Regions from separate parts of the Pseudomonas lini genome, predicted to be linked through region 4. Evidence: predicted binding sites of a transcription regulator. Region 4 holds the regulator's gene; each other region holds the start of a gene.
What was found. Region 4 encodes FliA, which starts transcription of late flagellar genes. Its sites were predicted from a motif close to CTAAAGTTTNNNNNNNNNNNGCCGNTAA; they were not measured.
Positions count from the first base shown of each region.

Region 1: AB3226_RS18760 (methyl-accepting chemotaxis protein) is a predicted target of FliA. The motif match lies at 2,806-2,833, and genes of this name have one in related genera.
Region 2: AB3226_RS21860 (methyl-accepting chemotaxis protein) is a predicted target of FliA. The motif match lies at 2,099-2,126, and genes of this name have one in related genera.
Region 3: AB3226_RS23610 (methyl-accepting chemotaxis protein) is a predicted target of FliA. The motif match lies at 1,903-1,930, and genes of this name have one in related genera.

Region 1 is NZ_OZ061318.1:4,164,222-4,169,144, reverse strand. It holds gene AB3226_RS18765 (TatD family hydrolase) at 1-557, shown strand, start outside; gene AB3226_RS18760 (methyl-accepting chemotaxis protein) at 688-2,718, opposite strand; gene ampE (regulatory signaling modulator protein AmpE) at 3,009-3,845, opposite strand; gene ampD (1,6-anhydro-N-acetylmuramyl-L-alanine amidase AmpD) at 3,842-4,417, opposite strand; gene AB3226_RS18745 (DUF1631 domain-containing protein) at 4,482-4,923, opposite strand, start outside.
Region 2 is NZ_OZ061318.1:4,824,594-4,829,516, reverse strand. It holds gene AB3226_RS21865 (hypothetical protein) at 1-249, opposite strand, end outside; gene AB3226_RS21860 (methyl-accepting chemotaxis protein) at 361-1,986, opposite strand; gene AB3226_RS21855 (transporter) at 2,262-3,284, shown strand; gene AB3226_RS21850 (inorganic phosphate transporter) at 3,564-4,923, shown strand, end outside.
Region 3 is NZ_OZ061318.1:5,198,872-5,203,794, forward strand. It holds gene AB3226_RS23600 (sensor histidine kinase) at 1-15, shown strand, start outside; gene AB3226_RS23605 (Na+/H+ antiporter family protein) at 475-1,791, shown strand; gene AB3226_RS23610 (methyl-accepting chemotaxis protein) at 1,971-3,653, shown strand; gene AB3226_RS23615 (metallothionein) at 4,020-4,184, shown strand; gene AB3226_RS23620 (DUF6555 family protein) at 4,255-4,482, opposite strand; gene AB3226_RS23625 (purine nucleoside permease) at 4,728-4,923, opposite strand, start outside.
Region 4 is NZ_OZ061318.1:5,072,032-5,076,954, forward strand. It holds gene flhA (flagellar biosynthesis protein FlhA) at 1-215, shown strand, start outside; gene flhF (flagellar biosynthesis protein FlhF) at 227-1,552, shown strand; gene fleN (flagellar synthesis regulator FleN) at 1,670-2,500, shown strand; gene fliA (RNA polymerase sigma factor FliA) at 2,497-3,237, shown strand; gene AB3226_RS22965 (chemotaxis response regulator CheY) at 3,405-3,776, shown strand; gene AB3226_RS22970 (protein phosphatase CheZ) at 3,807-4,595, shown strand; gene AB3226_RS22975 (chemotaxis protein CheA) at 4,649-4,923, shown strand, end outside.

The DNA of each region.
Region 1 (4,923 bases), 910 kb from region 4:
AGGATTTGACCGAACTCGGTGACTGGCTGACGCGTCTGGCGGGGCATCGACAGCTATGCGCGGTGGGCGAGATCGGTCTGGATTACTTCATCGAAACCCTGGATCGTGAACGCCAGCAAGCGTTGTTCGACGCCCAACTGCAACTGGCGGCGGACTTCAATCTGCCAGCGCTGATTCATGTGCGACGCAGCCATGCGGCGGTGATTGCCACGCTCAAACGGTTTCGCTTGAAACGCGCGGGGATTATTCATGCCTTCGCCGGTAGCCAGGAAGAGGCCCGCGAATACATCAAGCTGGGTTTCAAACTCGGCCTCGGCGGCGCCGCAACCTGGCCGCAGGCCCTGCGCATGCACCGGGTACTCGCCGGTTTGCCTGTTGAATCGGTGGTACTGGAAACCGACTCACCGGACATGGCCCCCGCCATGTTCCCCGGTCAACGCAACAGCCCGGCCCATTTGCCGGCGATCTGCGAGGCACTGGCCGCCCTCATGGCGATCAGCCCCGAACAACTGGCTGCCGCCAGCACGGCCAATGCGTGTGAGTTGTTCAGCTGGTAGTCCGCTGATTCACGCAATACTTGTGGGAGCGGGCTTGCCCGCGATGACGGACTGTCAGTCAACATTGATGTTGAATGTTAAGACGCTATCGCGGGCAAGCCCGCTCCCACAGTAAATCTGCTGCGTGGCATCAAACCCGGAACGCGCTGATCAATTGTTTGAGTTCAACCACCTGCGCCGACAACGCTCGGCTGGCATTTTCAGTCTGGTGCGCGCCGTCGGCGGTGCGCTCACCGGCGCGGTTGATCTCGACAATGTTCTGATCGATGTCGTGAGCCACGGCGGTCTGCTGTTCTACGGCTGCAGCAATCTGCTGATTCTGATCGACGATCATGCCGACGGCGCCAAGGATGTTTTCCAGCGCCTGCTGGACCTTTTCCGACTGCCCGACCGTGCCGTTGGCCATCTGATGGCTGGTGCCCATCGCCTTGACCGCCGCCCCGACACCGCTGTGCAGCTTGGCGATCATTTGCTCGATTTCTTCGGTCGATTGCTGGGTGCGTTTGGCCAGGGTCCGGACCTCGTCCGCCACCACCGCAAAACCACGACCCTGTTCGCCCGCACGCGCAGCTTCGATGGCCGCGTTAAGCGCCAGCAGGTTGGTCTGTTCGGCGATGCTCTTGATCACTTCCAGCACACTACTGATGGACTGGCTGTCGCTGGCCAGTTGGTTGATCACCCGCACCGACTGATCGATTTCACTGGCCAGTGCAGCGATACTGCCCTGCTGGGACTCCACCAGCCCGCGCCCACTAATGGTTTCGTCGTTGACGCTGTGGGCGCTGCTGACGGCCGCCGCGGCACTGCGCGCCACCTCCAGAGACGTGGCTGACATCTGGTTCATCGCGGTGGCGACCTGCTCGATCTGTGTACGCTGCCCCGCCACTGCCTGATTGCTCTGCGCGGACACGTTTTCAACCTGGCCAGCCTGGCGCTCGACCTCACTGACGGTCTGGCCCACGCGCTCGATCAGATCATGGATCTTCTTCACGGTGCCGGTGAATACCTCGCCCAACTCGCCCAGCTCATCGCGGCTGTTGGCGCTGAAGGTCACGGTCATGTCGCCGGCCGCCACCTTGTCCATCACCGCGCCAAGACGCTTGAGGGTGGTGCGGGTCGAGGCGTAGAAACCGCCATAGAGGTAAAAAATCAACACAAACACCACCGCCAGTGCCACCGCCTGCAAAATCATGTGAGTGCGGTGCTGCTCCAGCCGCTGCTGCAACTGGGTACCGAGAAACTTCAGGGTGGCTTCATTGAGTTGGTAGGTCTGGTCGATCAAACCCGTAACCTGATCGTAAAAGCCCTGCCACGGTGCATCGAGGGTGTCAGCCATCACCACCTGTTCTTCGAACAGTTCACTGGCCTTTTTCAGAGAGGTCTTGCTGCTTTCAGCTTGAGCGGCCAGGGTTTCGTGCGCTGCTTTACTGGAACCCAAAGCATCCTGCAATTTCAGACTGTATTCGGCCTGAAGCTTTTCGATCTGCGCCAGCAACTCATCGAAACGGGTGCTCGACGCCGAATTGAGAAAGCCCTGCCCCAACGAGTAAGAACCCATCGCCCGGCCTTCGCCGAGCGTTTGGGTGACGGCTGGCGTGACGTTGGTAATGAGCTCGCTCAGCTGACGCATGTCGCTCTGGCTGTCGCGGCTCAGGCCGGCCTGACTGGCAATGATCTGGCTGAAAATCTGCGCATTGCCGAGCAACTTGCCGATCAGCGCACTTTTGCTTTGCAGGGAGGTTTCCGTTTGCTGGGCCTTGAACGCGGCGATCATTTCATCGCGCTTGCCATCGAAAAAGCTGATTTGCTCCGGGTCAGTGGTCATCGCCGCCAGCCCTTGCAAACGGGTCAGAACGCTTTGTTCCAGAGCGCTGATAGTCGATTCGACATGACCGGCCTTGCCGGACTGGCCAAGGGTAACGTTGATCTGCACCAGGTTGTTCAGGGTTTCCAGATCCCGGCGCAGGCTCAGGCCACTGCCCAGCAGGTCGAGGCTCTGCAGCTCGACCCGTGTGCCCTGGAATTCGCGATAGGAATCGCGCACCAGATAGAAGTTGGTCACCAGCATCGGCACGAGGAATAGCACGCTGATCAGGCTGAACTTCATGCCGAAGCTCAGGCGGTTCATCAGCGCGACGGCGGGATAGAGCAAGCTCTTCACTGTGAAGTCTCCCTTTGAATTCTTATTTTTATGGCGGGCGCGCAGAGACAGCAGATAGCCACTATTGGCGCTGTCTCTGTATAGCCTAAATCGACGGAGGGTTTTGTAACTTAAGGTTAACGGCGGGGTGCCGTTATTGGAGCGGATGAGCCCCCTGTGGCGAGGGAGCTTGCTCCCGCTCGGCTGCGAAGCACAGTCGTAATTCCGGATAACTTAGTCTGTCTGGACGGGCGCCGGGGGCCGCTTCGCGCCCCAACGGGAGCAAGCTCCCTCGCCACATGTGTTGTGGATTATGACAAAACAGTCCACAACGCAAACCCGGCATACCAAAGCACTGCCGCGCGCAGCAGCAGTTCCCAGATCCGGTCGAGGCTGTTGATGCCGTCCGGCCCGACCACCGGCGCCGGAATTTCACCGGCCACCAAGCCGACCTTCTCGATCAGTTGGGCGGCGCTGATGTTCCAGTTCAGCAGCTCGTGCAGCATCACCCGGCCGACCGCGACAAAGTTGCCGACCAGCGCAAAACTCGCCGCCAGCAGTCGCACCGGTACCCAATCGAACGCATGACGTAGCTGTGCTGCTCGCTCGACCACGGCCGGGTTCTGCCCGTGTTCCTCGGCCAGCGCCAGCAATCGATAGCTCAACGCAGCAACCGGGCCCAGCAGGAAGTACCAGAAGATCACCGCGAAAAAGCTCTGATAGGCCTGCCACAGCAGATGCCCTTCAACTCGCTCCAGCAGTTGCTCGCCGTTGTCAGCGCAAATGTTCAAATCGCGTTTGGCCACATGCGCGGCGGCTTGCAGGTCTTCCCGGCGCCAGGCATCGCGGAACGGCCCGAGGCCAGCCAGCAGATCACCTCGGCCCAGACTGTAAATCACCACCAGCAGGTGCACCGGTAACGCCAGCAAACCGTAGGCTACCGGCTCCAGCACCACCAACAGCAAACCCAGCAGCGCCACCGGCAACAACACCAGCACCACCAGTATCAGCCACGGACGGTTTGTCATGCGGGGGCTGGCTTCAAGCTTGTTCAGCTCGCGCACCCAACCGCCATCACGTTGAACCCGATGGCGCAGGGCCGAGAACTTTTCGATCCACACCGCCAATAGCAGCACCAGAAAACTCATTGTTGCTCCTTTTTTTCCAGAGCGGCTTCTGTCAGAGCCGCGCGATAGCGTACCCAGTCAAACGCCGGTCCCGGATCAGTCTTGCGCCCGGGTGCAATATCGCTATGCCCGCAGATGCGTTGTGCGGTGATACCCGTAAAGGCGCTTTGCAGCTGTAAAGTCAGGGCCGTCAACGCTTGATATTGGGCGTCGGTGAACGGCAGATCATCCGTGCCTTCAAGCTCGATGCCCACGGAAAAATCGTTACAGGTGTCCCGTCCTTCGAAACACGAGACGCCAGCGTGCCAGGCGCGCTCTAGACAGGAGACAAACTGAGTGACGGTGCCGTCACGTTCGATCAAAAAGTGTGCAGACACCCGCAGGTCGGCGATCCCTGCAAAGTAGGGATGTTCCGTGACATCCAGGCGATTCTGGAAAAATTCCTGCACCTTGCCGGTCAGAAACTGCGCGGGCGGCAGACTGATGTTGTGGATCACCAGCAGGGAAATTTCGCCCTCGGGGCGCGCATTGAAGTTGGGCGAGGGGCATATGCGCACGCCCTGACACCAACCGCTCGCGGGGTCCAACTGCATACAGGTTCCTTCAACGACGACTGTGTTGGTGCCCAGTATGCCGCGATAGACCCTCGGCGCGCGATCACTTGCCGCGATTGATGCGCCGCAGGTTGGCCAGCACCGACTCCAGCGCCCGGTCGAACAGCAAGGTGTCGTCCAGCGTTCGCACCGCGCCACGCCGAAACTTCAGGGCCAGACCGGTACGACTGTGCTCCAGCACTTTCATCCCGGTACGGTTGACGAAGATGTACTTGCCGGTGGCTTCAATGATCGCCGCCAGCTTGCAGCGCAGGGTGTTTTCCTCGTCCTCCTGAAACTCGACCCAGCAACCCAGGTGCAGCTGATCGACCTGAAGCAGAGCGATATCGCCCTCCGGCAAACGCATCGATGCCATTTCGACCGGGCCTTCGTCAGCGGTGCGAAGCACGATTTCCTGCTGCACTTCGACCATCATCGGTGCGTCAACAGTCGTGCTTTTCTGGTCTGGGCGTTCGAACAACTGAAGGTGCAAAACTTCCAGCTCG
Region 2 (4,923 bases), 250 kb from region 4:
CTGTTGTTCCTGCAATTGCTTTTGCAGCTCGGCGAGCTGCTTGCGCAGTTGTTTCACCGTATCGGATTCGCTGCTGCTGGAACTGCTTTCGTTCGAGGCGGGGGCACCGCCAGCGGCAACCTTGGTGGTATCGCTGGACGCCTCAGTCGTCGCTGCGACAGAGGTGTCTTCGGTGCTGTCGTTGATCGCGACTTTACTTGAAGAGGTCGACAGGGTCTGATTGATCGAAACGGAATTGATGCTGACCATGGGATTTATCCAATGTGGAGTTTGGGTCAATTCGTCATCGACGGGCGCGGCATAAACTTGAGAGCGACTGTGTACCGATTCGGTGACCGAACCGATACACAGCCCATTTCACTAGGCGCTCAACCGCGCCGTCACTTCATTCAACTGCCCCGACAAGCCATGCAGATTGTGGCTGGCCGCTTCGGTGCGCTGCACGTTGTCCAGGTTGGTAGTGGCGATGCTGGTGATTTCGGTGAGGTTGCGCGAGATGTCTTCGGCCACCGAGGTCTGTTCTTCGGCGGCGGTGGCGATCTGGCGGTTCATGTCGCGAATGGCTTCCACGGCATGGGTGATGCGCTCGAGCATGGCGCCAGCCTGAGTCACTTGTTCGACGCTTTCTTCGCTACGCGACTGGCCGCTTTCGATAGCCTGAGCCGCGTCCACTGCGCCGGTTTGCACGGTTTGAATGATCTGGTTGATCTCGATGATCGAGGCCGCTGTGCGCTGGGCCAGGCTGCGTACTTCATCGGCGACCACCGCAAAACCACGCCCGGCTTCACCGGCGCGGGCCGCTTCGATGGCGGCGTTGAGCGCCAGCAGATTGGTCTGTTCAGCGATGCCGCGAATCACTTCCAGCACTTTACCAATGCGTCCGCTGTCGGCTTCCAGACGACGGATGACCGTGGCGGTGTTGGCAATTTCGCCGCGCATTTGAGTGATGGTGTGAATAGTGCCCTGCATGACTTTTTCGCCCTGCTGGGCGGACTGGTCGGCATCATCGGCCGCACGTGCCGCGTCGGCTGCGTGGCGCGCGACTTCTTGCGCAGTGGCGGACATTTCGTTCATCGCCGTGGCCACCTGATCGGTACGGCTGAACTGCTCGTTGGTGCCGCTGGTCATGAGGCCGGCAATCGAATTCAGCTCGCCGCTTGCGGTGTTCAGATCCGTCGCACTGCGCTGCAAACGATTGAAGGTTTCGGCGAGGAAATCGCGCAAGGTGTTGGCGGCCTTGGCCAGGTTGCCCAACTCGTCCTGGCGGGTGCTGGCTACGCGTTCGGCGAAGCGCCCTTGGCTGAGTTGTGCCACGTAGTCGATCAGTTTGCGGATCGGCTCCACCAGGTTGCGGTTGACCAGCCACAGGCTCAACAGGCCAATCAGCAGACCCGACACCAACATCACGATGATCCCCAGCAGCACCGTTTCATCTGCACTGGCGCTGATCAGCTTCGATTGCTCCATGCCCTGCTTGCGCAGATCGCTGACCAATTCATTCATCTGTTCGCTGGCCGCACGGTCCACACCTTTGACCGCGTTGTCGCCGGCCGTGGGGTCGGCCCCGGCAGCCACGTAGGCATCACGGCCCTTCTGATAGGCCGCACCTAATACACGATGCTCTTCACGCAGGCGTTCGATGCGAGTCTTGAGTTGCGGCTCGATGCCCTTCTGCCCGGCCAGCTCGCCGAGGACGCCCTGCACGTTGCGCTGACCGTCCTCGAACTGCTTCCAGTATTTATCCAGGTCCGCTGGCTGCTTGCCGCGCAGCAGAACGTTTTTCCACTCCTGAACCTGCACCTTGAATTGCAGGTTGGCTTCATCGATCAGTTGCGAGGTGTGCAATGGACCTTCAATCAGGTTCGCGTAGTTCTGAACGCCATTGGACAGAAAGTGAAAGGAGGCCAAAGCGATCAGCAACATCGCCAACAGGCTGCCGCTCAACAAGGCAAGAATTTGTGCTCGCAGGGACTTTTGCAAAAACATCGAGTGATATCTCATGACGAGGTTGAAGCACGACTTATAGACGTGCAAGGTGTCCGGACATCCCTGTCAGCGACGCTGGTTTATGACCGGAATCGGAAGATCGATACCAGCCTCATCGGCGGACCAGAGCCTTTCTTGAGTTTCTTCCGACCACTGGCAGCGGGCGGTTTTTCGGCGCCACTCAACTGTCACAAAACCTTCAGAATAGCTTGCGATGATGAGGCTCAAGTGAACCTGGGAAACCTGCAACAGGCGTCCCCTCACAGCGAGACCTCATGAACCACAGCATCGACCAGCGCCATCGCGATTCCGACCTGTTCGGCCTGCTTTACGGCTTCAGTTTTCGCCCCGGCGAGCGCGGTCGGGAAATCGATTCGGCCAAGGCGCTGCACTGCCTGCAACAACCGGACGACAGTGATGAATTCGTCTGGCTGCACCTGAACCTGGCCCACGCCGCGTGCGAGCGCTGGATGAAAAGCCATCTGGCATTGCCCGACGAGTTTTTCGAAGCGCTGCACGAAGGCTCCCGTTCGACGCGTATCGAGCATGTCGATTCGGCGTTGCTGGCAGTGGTCAACGACGTGGTGTTCAACCTCAGCAGCATGGTCTCCTCGGATGTCTCGACGCTGTGGGTCTGTGCCCGCAGCCGGCTGATCATCAGCGCGCGCCTGCAGCCGCTGCACTCAGTGGACAAACTGCGCTCTTCGGTGAAGGCCGGCGAATGCTTTCGCTCGCCGCTGGAACTGCTGGTGCATTTGCTGCGCGATCAGGGTGAAGTGCTGACGCAGATCGTGCGCAAGACCAGCCTCAGTGTCGACCAGATCGAAGATGAGTTGCTGTCGTCGCGCCTGTCGACCAACCGGGCTGAGCTGGGTGCCAACCGCCGGGTGCTGGTGCGCCTGCAACGGTTGCTGGCGCTGGAGCCGGGTTCGTTGCTGCGCCTGCTCAATCGTCCGCCGCAATGGTTGCAGAAAGAGGACGTCAAGGAGCTGCGCAAGTCCACTGAGGAGTTTGCGCTGATCATCAACGACCTCACGGCCCTCGGTGAACGAATCAAGCTGTTGCAGGAAGAAATCGCCGCCAACCTCAACGAACAGAGCAACCGCACGCTGTTCACTCTGACCGTGGTCACGGTGCTGGCGCTGCCGATCAACATCATCGCCGGTTTCTTCGGCATGAACGTCGGCGGCGTGCCACTTGCCGGTGATCCGGAAGGGTTCTGGATTCTCGTGGCGCTGGTCGCGACGTTTACCCTGATTGCCGGACGCTGGGCGTTTCGCAAGCGCCAGGATTATTGAGTCTTTCGGCCCCTCCGATACATTGTGGCGAGGGAGCTTGCTCCCGCTGGGTTGCAAAGCGACCCTAAATCCTGCAAGCCGGTTTCTTCAGACAGAAACGCGGTTGCCTATTTGACGACTGCTTCGCAGCCGAACGGGAGCAAGCTCCCTCGCCACAGATGTTTGCCTGCATTAGCACCCAGCCCCACAAAAAACCCAAACACTGACCCAGCGCAGTCTCTTTGTAATATTTAGCAACGATCATGGGAGACACTCCTTCTCTGCTCAGGATTGTCTGGCATGGCTACGCCTTCCTTTACCGCCGCTGCCCAGGTTCCCGCCAGCAGTGCCAAGCCGCAACTCGATAAAAAACCTGGCCTGCTCACCATTGTGCTGTTCTTTGCGGTGCTGAGCAGCGGGCTGTTGTTCACCGCCTACAGCCTGATGCACGACATGAGCGAACTCGGCACGGTGGTCACCACCTGGACGCCGTTTCTGCTGTTGGGCGTCGCGCTGTTGATTGCCTTGGGCTTTGAGTTCGTCAATGGTTTTCACGACACCGCCAATGCCGTGGCGACGGTGATTTACACCAACTCCCTGCCGCCGAATTTCGCCGTGGCCTGGTCCGGGTTCTTCAACTTTCTGGGGGTGTTGCTGTCGAGCGGCGCGGTGGCGTTCGGTATCATCGCCCTGTTACCGGTGGAGCTGATTCTGCAAGTCGGTTCCTCCGCCGGTTTCGCGATGATCTTCGCCCTGTTGATCGCTGCGATCCTGTGGAACCTCGGCACCTGGTGGTTGGGTTTGCCGGCGTCTTCGTCGCATACCCTGATCGGCTCGATCATCGGGGTCGGCGTGGCCAATGCGCTGATGCACGGCCGTGACGGCACCAGTGGCGTGGATTGGGCCCAGGCAACCAAAATCGGTTACGCGTTGCTACTGTCGCCGCTGATCGGTTTCGCGTTTGCCGCGTTGCTGTTGCTGGCATTGCGCGCCTTCGTCAAAAATCGCGCGTTGTACAAAGCGCCGAAGGGCGACACCCCGCCACCGTGGTGGATTCGTGGCATGTTGATTCTGACTTGCACCGGTGTGTCCTTCGCTCACGGCTCCAACGACGGCCAGAAAGGCATGGGCCTGATCATGCTGATTCTGGTCGGTACCCTGCCGATGGCGTATGCGCTGAACCGCACCATGCCGGCGGATCAGGCCTTGCAGTTCGCCGCCGTGGCGGAAGTTACCCAGCAAGCCCTGATGAAAAACTCGCCGGTGCCGGCGCCCGCCGATCCACGCCCGGTGCTGACCGATTACATGCGCAGCAAGGAAGCCACGCCGCAACTGATCCCCGCCCTCGCCGCGCTGGCGGGCCACATCGGTAACGAAGTGAAGGGTTACGGCTCACTGTCGAAAGTCCCGGCCGAAGCGATGGGCAACGTGCGTAATGACATGTACCTGACCAGCGAAACCATTCGCCTGATGGACAAGAACAAGGTTGGCAACTTCGATGCCGACACCACCGGCAAGCTGCAATTGTTCAAGCAACAGATCGACAACGCCACACGGTTTATTCCGCTGTGGGTGAAGATCGCGGTGGCCATCGCCCTGGGGTTGGGCACCATGGTTGGCTGGAAACGCATTGTGGTGACGGTCGGCGAAAAAATCGGCA
Region 3 (4,923 bases), 130 kb from region 4:
CTGCCCAAACGCTGACCCCAATCTGAAGAACGCCGATTAACCTGTGGGAGCGGGCTTGCCCGCGAAGGCGATGTAACAGCCAACATAGATGTTGGATGTTATGACCTCATCGCGGGCAAGCCCGCTCCCACACTGGATCTGTGTTGCCTGCAAATTTTGCGGACAACCACTAATCCTGTGGGAGCAAGCCTGCTCGCGCTTGGCTTGCAGAGCCGACTTGACCCGAAGGCTGCGATCTTTTGATCTTCTGGTGTCATCAAGGTCGTTGAAAATCAAAGGATTGCAGCCTTCGACAGCGCCTACGAGGGTTGGCGTTGGTGTTGGCTTTGACAAGGCGGCAATGCTCCGGCACAGTGCGCGCCCTCTAATAAAACCCTTTTTTCTTTAATCCGCTGGCGGCCTATGCAGACTGCCGGCCGGACTCATTCCGTTTGGCGGTGATTGCCTCACCGCGCTGCTTTTGAGGTAACAACAATGAATGCAGTAATTGCCGCGGTCGGCATCATGCTGATACTCAGCCTGTCCCGCGTGCATGTGGTAATCGCGCTGATTGTCGGCGCGCTGGTGGGCGGCCTGACCGGTGGCCTGGGCATCGACGCGACGCTGAAAGCTTTCAACAGCGGCCTCGGCGGTGGCGCGACGGTTGCGTTGTCCTACGCCTTGCTCGGCGCGTTCGCGGTGGCCATCGCCAAGTCCGGCCTGGCCCATGCGCTGGCTGACAAAGCCTTGGCCATGGTCGATCGTCAGCACGCCAACGGGGGCGGCAATGTCAAATGGCTGCTGATCGGCCTGCTGTGGGTGGTGGCAATCGCCTCCCAGAACATCTTGCCGATCCATATCGCCTTTATCCCGTTGCTGGTGCCGCCACTGTTATATGTGCTGACCAAACTGCAACTGGATCGTCGATTGATTGCCTGCGTCATTACGTTCGGTCTGATCACGCCGTATATGTTCTTGCCCGTGGGCTTCGGCAACATCTTCCTCAATGAAATTCTGTTGGCCAACGTCGCCCGCAGTGGCGTGGACATCAGCGGTATCAACGTCACCCATGCCATGGGTATTCCGGCGCTGGGCATGGTGTTTGGCTTGGCGGCAGCGCTCATCAGCTACCGCAAGAAGCGCGTTTACGACCTCGAGAAAATCGAGAAAGTCGAACAGGTCGCGGTGCAGTACAACCCAATGAGCCTGATGATCGCCGGTCTGGCCATTGCCGCCGCGTTCATTGTTCAGTTGCTGCTGGACTCGATGATTATCGGGGCGCTGGTGGGCTTCCTGATCTTTTCGGTGTCGGGCATCGTCAAATGGCGCGACACCGATGATTTGTTCACCGAAGGCATGAAGATGATGGCGATGATCGGCTTCATCATGATCGCCGCGTCCGGGTTTGCCGAAGTGATGAAGGCTACCGGTCATGTGCAGACCCTGGTGGAATCTTCGGCTTCGTGGATCAACCACAGCAAAGGCATCGGCGCGTTGTTGATGTTGCTGGTCGGATTGTTGGTGACCATGGGCATCGGCTCGTCGTTTTCCACCGTGCCGATTCTGGCGGCGATTTTCGTGCCGTTGTGCGTGCAACTGGGCTTCAGCCCGATCGCCATCGTATGCATCGTCGGCACTGCCGGGGCATTGGGCGATGCCGGGTCACCCGCGTCGGATTCGACCCTGGGCCCGACCTCCGGCCTGAACATCGACGGCCAGCATCACCACATCTGGGACACCGTGGTCCCGACCTTCCTGCACTACAACCTGCCGTTGCTGGTGTTCGGCTGGGTGGCAGCGATGGTGTTGTAACACCTCTAACCCTGTGGGAGCGTGGCTTGCCCGCGATGAACGATTACGCGGTATGCCTGATAAACCGCGGCGCCTGAATCGCGGGCAAGCCACGCTCCCACCATGACTGCGTTCAACTTTTGAATTGGCCTGCCGTTATAGCCTTTAACCACGCCAAAAAAATCAAAAGAGTGAACGTCATGCGCATGAGCCTGAAGGCTAAAGTCCTGTCCCTTGCCGTCCTCCCGGTGCTGCTCTTTGCGCTGGTCATCAGCCTGACCACGCTGTTCATTCTGCAAGAGCAGGCCCGCAAGGAAGTCGAGGAAACCCGTCAGCGCCTGCTCAGCGATGCCAAGGCGACCCTGCAAAGTTATGTTGCCGTGGCCATGACCACGATCAAACCGCTGTACGACGCGGCAGCTCCCGGCGATGACGCGGCGCGGGCGCAGGTGATCAAGTTGCTGTCGAGCATCACCTACGGCAAGGACGGCTACTTCTTCGGCTACGACTCCAATACCGTGCGCCTGTTCAAGGCCAACAGCCCCGAAGGCGTGGGCCAGAGCTTCAAGGACAACCGCGACCCGAACGGCGTCTACGTCAACCGTGAGCTGGTGAAAGTTGCCAAGGACGGTACTCACTACCTGCAATACAGTTCGCCGCTGCCCGGTAACACGCAAGTGTTGGTGCCCAAGCTCGGCTACACCGAATACCTGTCGAAGTGGGACATGGCGGTCGGCACCTCGGTCAACCTCGACGGCATCGAAGCGCAAGTGGCGGTGGTTGAGACCAAGGTCCAGGAACGCATGCAAGGCGTGGTGCTGAGCATTGTCGGGATTGCCGTGGTAGTGCTGTTGGTGATCGCTGCCGCCGGGATGCTGCTGGCCAACACCATCCTGCGTCCGCTGAACCTGATGAAAGCCAACCTCGATGACATCGCGGCGGGCGAGGGCGACCTGACTCGGCGCCTGACCATCACCAGCCAGGATGAACTTGGCGAACTGGCCGGTTCGTTCAACCGTTTCGTCGACAAGATTCACGGTTTGGTGCGGCAGATCACTGAAATGACCTCGCAACTGACCGGATTGGTGAATCAGGTATCTGATCAGGCACAACGCTCGGATCAGGCCATGGAGCGCCAGCGTCACGAAACCGATCAGGTGGCCACGGCGATCAACGAAATGTCGGCGGCGGCCCAGGAAGTGGCCAAAAGTGCGCAAAACGCAGCGGTCGCTGCCCAGCAGACCGATGAAGAAGGCCAGGCCGCCAAGCGCGTGGTGGCCGGCAGCATCGTGAAGATTCATGCGCTGGTGAACGATATTCGCAGCAGCGGCGTGTCTCTCGACAGTTTGCAGAAAGACGTGTCGTCGATTGTCAGCGTACTCGGGGTGATCCGTTCGATTGCCGAACAGACCAACCTTCTGGCGCTCAACGCCGCCATTGAGGCGGCCCGCGCCGGTGAGGCCGGGCGTGGTTTTGCGGTGGTCGCCGACGAAGTGCGTGCATTGGCCAGCCGTACGCAAATCAGCACCCAGGAAATCCAGAGCATGATCGACCGCTTGCAGGCCGGCACCCAATCGGCAGTCGAAGCCATGCGCCGCTCCAGCGAGGCTGGCGACGGCACGTCGGCCCAGGCCAACGAGGCGGGGGCATCTCTGGATGCCATGGCTCAGCTGATCGGCACCATCAACTCGATGAACGCCCAGATTGCCAGCGCCGCCGAAGAGCAAACCGCCGTGGCCGAAGAAATCAACCGCAGCGTGCATCAAATTGCCGTGGCGGTAGACAGCGTCGCCGACGAAACCCAACTCGGCGCCCAGACCTCACGCAGCCTGGCCGACCTCGGTCAACGCCTGGGGCAACTGGTCGGGCAGTTCCGTATCTGATTGATAGTGCTCGTGTGGCAAGGGGCTTGCCCCCATGCCAGTAAATCAAGAAATTTGAGCGACGAAAATCCTGTGGGAGCGTGGCTTGCCCGCGAAGGCGTAGTGTCAGTCGATATCAATGTTGAATGACACGACGCCTTCGCGGGCAAGCCACGCTCCCACAGGTTTCTGCGCCTTGACTTGCATTCGGGTCTCCGCCCTCACCGCAGGGCAGTGTTCATCCATGAGTAGCCGCATCGCGACTACCCTCATTAGTAAGCAAGCACCGTCCCGTTTGTTTGAACCCGTTTGCGGAATGGGCGGTCATTTGCTTCAGGTGTCGCGCACCGGCGGCACCTTGACGACCACAACAATGGAGTCAGACTCATGATCGACAGTGAAAGTATCTGCGACTGCCCCAAATGTTCCTGCAAACTGGGCGAACATCCAATCGCGCGTCACGGCAAGCACTATTGTTGTGAAGGCTGCGCCAAGCACCACGAACACGGCGAAGCATGCACCACCAAAGGCTGCAAGTGTGCTCAACACTGACTGTTCAGGCAAAAAAGTGGAGCCTTCCAGGCTCCACTTCGGTTTGAATCTTTCCCCTCCTTTTTGACGCTCAACTGGCCGGTCGCCAGGTCACATTCTCGATGCCGAATTTTTCCGCCAGCGGTTTGCTGGTCTTTTGCACCCGTTCACGGCCAAAGCGCGGGATCCGCCCGACTCCGGCGTCGCAACTGGCCCAGTGCCAAGCCTCTGCATTGTCCATTTTGTCCAGGCGGATAATGAAAGACTTGGGCTGGCCATGAAGGGTGTATTCAATAACGAAAAGTTTTGCATTGTTCATAAAGCCTGTATTCCTCCCTGTAGTTATAGAGGGATCGCGAGGCGCGGGGAAAATTCAGTCGAATTGTCGGACGGTGACAGTGACTGGCGACAGCCGGACGCCTCGTGATCATGGAGCCTTCCTGACCCCCAATTATCCTAGCCTATGGCTGCGCCGCCTGATTTGAACATGCCAGGGGTTGTTGCCGTAATCCGATTAAAGTGGGAGCGAGCAAGCCCGCTCCCACATGGGGAGGTGTTGTCAGATCAGGCTTCGGGAACACCTATCTCCCAAGCCGACCAATTCTGCAGAATCTCCTGCACCAACGGATTCCCCGTGCGGTACAAGTTCTCTAGTGCCGGCACAAAACCGCCTTGATCGGCGTATTTGAGCAGGTTATCCACCTCGCTCTGGCCCGGCGCCGGCCGGTCGAAGTCGGAACCGGCGCGCACCACCGCCAGG
Region 4 (4,923 bases):
GCATGGCAGAGAAACTGCAACGCTCGTTGATCGAAGCGGCGCAGCGTCAGGAAATGCAAGGTCAACCGGTGATTCTGCTGGTGGCCGGTCCGGTTCGCGCGATGCTCTCGCGATTCGGCCGACTGGCAGTCCCGGGTTTGCATGTGTTGGCTTACCAGGAAATCCCTGACAACAAGCAAGTGACCATCGTTGCGACAGTAGGGCCCAACGGCTGAGGTAGTGGTTTATGCAAGTTAAGCGTTTTTTCGCCGCCGATATGCGTCAGGCCATGAAACTGGTTCGTGATGAGCTGGGCGCCGATGCCGCCATCATTGGCAATCGCCGGATCGCCGGCGGTGTCGAGCTGACGGCTGCCCTGGATTACAAATTGTCGGCGCTGGCCCCGCGTGTTCCGAACATGGAACTCGAGGACGAGTTGCGCAAGACCCAGTCGCGGATCGTCACCGCCCAGGCCGAACTGAGCCTGCGTGGCGATGGCGAGAGCGACAAAGCCACCAATCGCCAGTTGTTCGCCGGCCTGCCGTTGACCGCCGCCGAGCCACTGATCGAGCCAACGCTGGCCGAGCCTCGGCGTCCGGCACCCGCGCCTGCCGCAGCGACCGGCGTCGATCCGCGTGCGTTCGACTCGATGCGTTTCGAGCTCAACAGCCTGCGTGAACTGATGGAAGTGCAACTCGGCTCGCTGGCCTGGAATCAGCTGCAAGGCAGCCGTCCGGCCCAGGCCAACCTCTGGCGTCGCCTGCAACGCATCGGTCTGTCCGGCCCGTTGTCGCGCGATCTGCTGGCACTGATTACCGACATTGAAGAACCCCGTCAGGCCTGGCGCATGTTGCTCGCGCACCTGGCGCGGATGATTGCCACCCCGCAAGTTGAGCCACTGGAAGAGGGCGGCGTGATTGCGATGGTCGGCCCGGCCGGTATGGGCAAGACCACCACGCTGGCCAAACTCGCCGCCCGTTACGTGCTCAAGTACGGCGCGCAGAACATCGCGCTGGTGAGCATGGACAGCTACCGCATCGGCGCTCAGGAACAGCTCAAGACCCTGGGCCGCATCCTCAATGTGTCAGTCACCCACGTCGACCCGGGCCAATCGCTGGTGCAGGCGCTGGAACCTTTGCTGCGCAAACGCGTGGTTCTGATCGATACCGCCGGCCTGCAGGCCAGCGATCCGGCACTGCGCATGCAGCTCGAAAGCCTGGCCGGACGAGGGATCAAATCAAAAAATTATCTGGTCTTGGCAACCACTAGCCAAAAACAGGTTCTAACCGCCGCTTATCATAGTTACAAGCGTTGCGGGCTAGCTGGCTGCATCCTGACTAAACTGGATGAAACGGCAAGCCTGGGTGAGGTGTTGAGCCTGGCCATCAGTCATGAATTGCCGGTGGCTTACCTGACCGATGGCCCGCGGATCCCGGATGATTTGCATCTGCCGCGTCGTCATCAGTTGGTCAGCCGCGCCGTTAGCGTGCAAATGCAGGAAGAACCCAGCGAAGAAGCCATGGCTGATATGTTCGCTGACCTCTACCACAGTCCGACCAAGCGGGTTGGCTGAGGTATTAATGAACAGTTTTTGTACCTACATCGATGGTCTGCCAATGCATTGTTCAGTTGGTGAACGCGCAGCCAGTAATGTGGCCTCCGTCTAAGTAAGACAAGGTAAAGAAATAACATGGGCAGCATGCATCCCGTACAGGTGATCGCGGTGACCGGCGGCAAAAGTGGCGTCGGGAAGACTAACGTGTCAGTGAACTTGTCCCTGGCTCTAGCTGAGCTCGGCCGGCGCGTCATGCTGCTGGATGCCGATCTGGGGCTGGCGAACGTCGACGTCCTGTTGGGGCTGACACCCAAACGTACTTTGGCCGATGTGATCGAAGGCCGGTGTGAGCTGCGCGACGTGCTGCTGCAAGGGCCCGGCGGTATCCGCATCGTCCCGGCCGCGTCCGGCACCCAGAGCATGGTTCATCTGAGCCCGGCCCAGCATGCCGGCCTGATCCAGGCCTTCAGCGACATCGGCGACAACCTCGACGTATTGGTGATCGACACCGCTGCGGGCATTGGTGACTCGGTAGTCAGTTTCGTTCGCGCAGCCCAGGAAGTCTTGCTGGTGGTGTGCGACGAGCCGACCTCGATCACTGACGCCTACGCGCTGATCAAACTGCTGAACCGCGACTACGGCATGAATCGTTTCCGCGTCCTGGCCAACATGGCGCAGAGCCCGCAGGAGGGCCGCAACCTGTTCGCCAAGTTGACCAAGGTCACCGATCGCTTCCTCGACGTCGCCTTGCAATACGTTGGCGCGGTGCCTTACGACGAAAGCGTGCGCAAGGCCGTGCAGAAGCAGCGTGCCGTCTACGAAGCCTTTCCCCGTTCCAAGTGCGCTCTGGCATTCAAGGCCATTGCGCAGAAGGTCGATACCTGGCCGCTGCCGGCCAACCCGCGTGGGCATCTGGAATTTTTCGTCGAGCGCCTCGTGCAACAAACGGCAGGACCCGTCCTATGACAGCCAGTGGTTACAACCTCTACAAGAACTCGGCACGTGACGCGCAGTACGAACTAATCGAGCGTTACGCGCCCTTGGTAAAACGCATTGCCTACCATTTGCTGGCGCGTTTGCCGGCCAGTGTCCAGGTCGAAGACCTGATCCAGGCCGGCATGATCGGCCTGCTTGAAGTATCAACCAAATACGACGCCAGCAAAGGCGCGAGTTTCGAGACGTACGCGGGCATTCGAATCCGCGGCGCGATGCTCGATGAAGTGCGCAAGGGGGACTGGGCGCCACGTTCGGTTCACCGCAATACCCGCATGGTCAGCGACGCGATTCGCTCGATTGAAGCTAAAACCGGCCGTGACGCTAAAGATCACGAAGTTGCGGCCGAACTCCAATTGAGTCTCGACGATTATTACGGGATTTTGAACGACACCCTGGGTAGCCGGTTATTCAGTTTCGACGATCTGTTGCAGGACGGCGAACACGAAGGGCTGCATGAGGATGGCGCCAGTGCTCATCTCGAGCCGTCACGCGATCTGGAAGATGAACGCTTCCAGGCGGCGCTGGCGGACGCGATTGCCAATTTGCCGGAGCGTGAGCGACTGGTGTTGGCGCTGTACTACGACGAAGAGTTGAATCTCAAGGAAATCGGTGAGGTCCTGGGGGTCAGCGAATCGCGGGTCAGCCAGTTACACAGCCAGTGCGCGGCCCGTTTGCGGGGGCGTTTGGGGGAGTGGCGAGCGCGCTGAAGGCAGTGTGGGGACACTGCGAATGGAGCAGGTGTGGTGTTGAACCGCGCCGGTTTCGATCTGTTGTGCTCCAGACAGTCATTGAGTGCTTTGCCGGATTGATTGAAATGGCGCGTCCAGGTGCTGGACGCGTTTAAGACTGCTTGGAGGTCGAATTGAACAAGAACATGAAAATCCTCATCGTTGATGACTTCTCAACGATGCGGCGGATCATAAAAAACCTGTTGCGTGACCTTGGGTTCACCAACACGGTCGAGGCTGACGATGGCATCACTGCCATTCCGGTTCTCAACAGCGGGGGCATCGACTTTCTGGTAACGGACTGGAACATGCCTGGCATGACCGGCATCGATCTGCTGCGTCACGTGCGCGCCGATGAAAAGCTCAAGCACCTGCCGGTGCTGATGGTGACCGCTGAAGCCAAGCGCGAGCAAATCATCGAAGCCGCTCAGGCGGGTGTGAACGGCTATGTGGTCAAGCCATTCACGGCTCAAGCGTTGAAAGACAAGATTGAAAAGATCTTCGAACGCATCGGTTGATGTGCAAAGCCAGTCCGTCACGGGGGAGCTATGGAGCAAAACGAATCTTCACAGGGCGATTTCGAATCGACCCTGAAAAAACACGCGGTCGAACTGGTCGAAAGCCTTGAAAAAGGCAGGTTCGGCGACGCTGTGCAACTGATCCATGAGCTCAACCAGACCCGTGACCGCGGCCTGTACCAGGAAGTGGGCAAGCTCACCCGCGAGCTGCATAGCGCGATCGTCAATTTTCAGATTGACCCGCACATGCCGCAAGCCGAGGAAGTGTCTCAGATCACCGATGCCACTGAGCGCCTGGGTTATGTGGTCAAGCTGACCGAGGCCGCGGCCAACCGCACCATGGACCTGGTGGAAAACGCCACGCCGCTGATCAATGGCCTGAGCGATGAAGCTCAGGCGCTGAGCACGGATTGGGGACGGTTCATGCGTCGCGAAGTCGGGGCTGAAGAGTTCCGAGAACTGGCCAGGCGGGTTGACGGTTTCCTGACACGCAGCAGCGAAGACAACCGCGTCGTGTCGAGCAACCTCAACGACATTCTGCTGGCCCAGGATTACCAGGACCTCACCGGTCAGGTGATCAAGCGCGTGACCCAGTTGGTCACCGACGTTGAAAGCAATCTGCTCAAGCTCGTGCTCATGGCCAGTCAGGTCGACCGCTTTGCGGGTATCGAACATGACCATGAAGCGATGCTCGCTGAAAAAGATCCACAAAAACATCTCTCTCAGGGTGAAGGTCCGCAGATTCATGCCGATAAAAGAGAAGACGTTGTGTCCGGTCAGGACGATGTGGACGATTTGTTATCCAGCCTAGGATTTTAGAGTTTTAGCATTTTAGGTTTTTTAGGTTTTTAGACCTCAGGAGCACCCCCTTAATGAGCTTCGGCGCCGATGAAGAGATCCTTCAGGATTTCCTGGTTGAGGCCGGCGAGATTCTAGAGCAACTGTCCGAACAGCTGGTCGAGCTTGAAAGCCGACCGGATGATGCGGATTTGCTCAATGCAATTTTTCGCGGTTTTCACACTGTAAAAGGGGGCGCCGGCTTCCTCCAGCTCAATGAGCTGGTGGAGTGCTGTCACATCGCCGAGAACGTGTTCGACATCCTGCGCAAGGGTGAACGACGCGTCGACTCGGAACTGATGGACGTGGT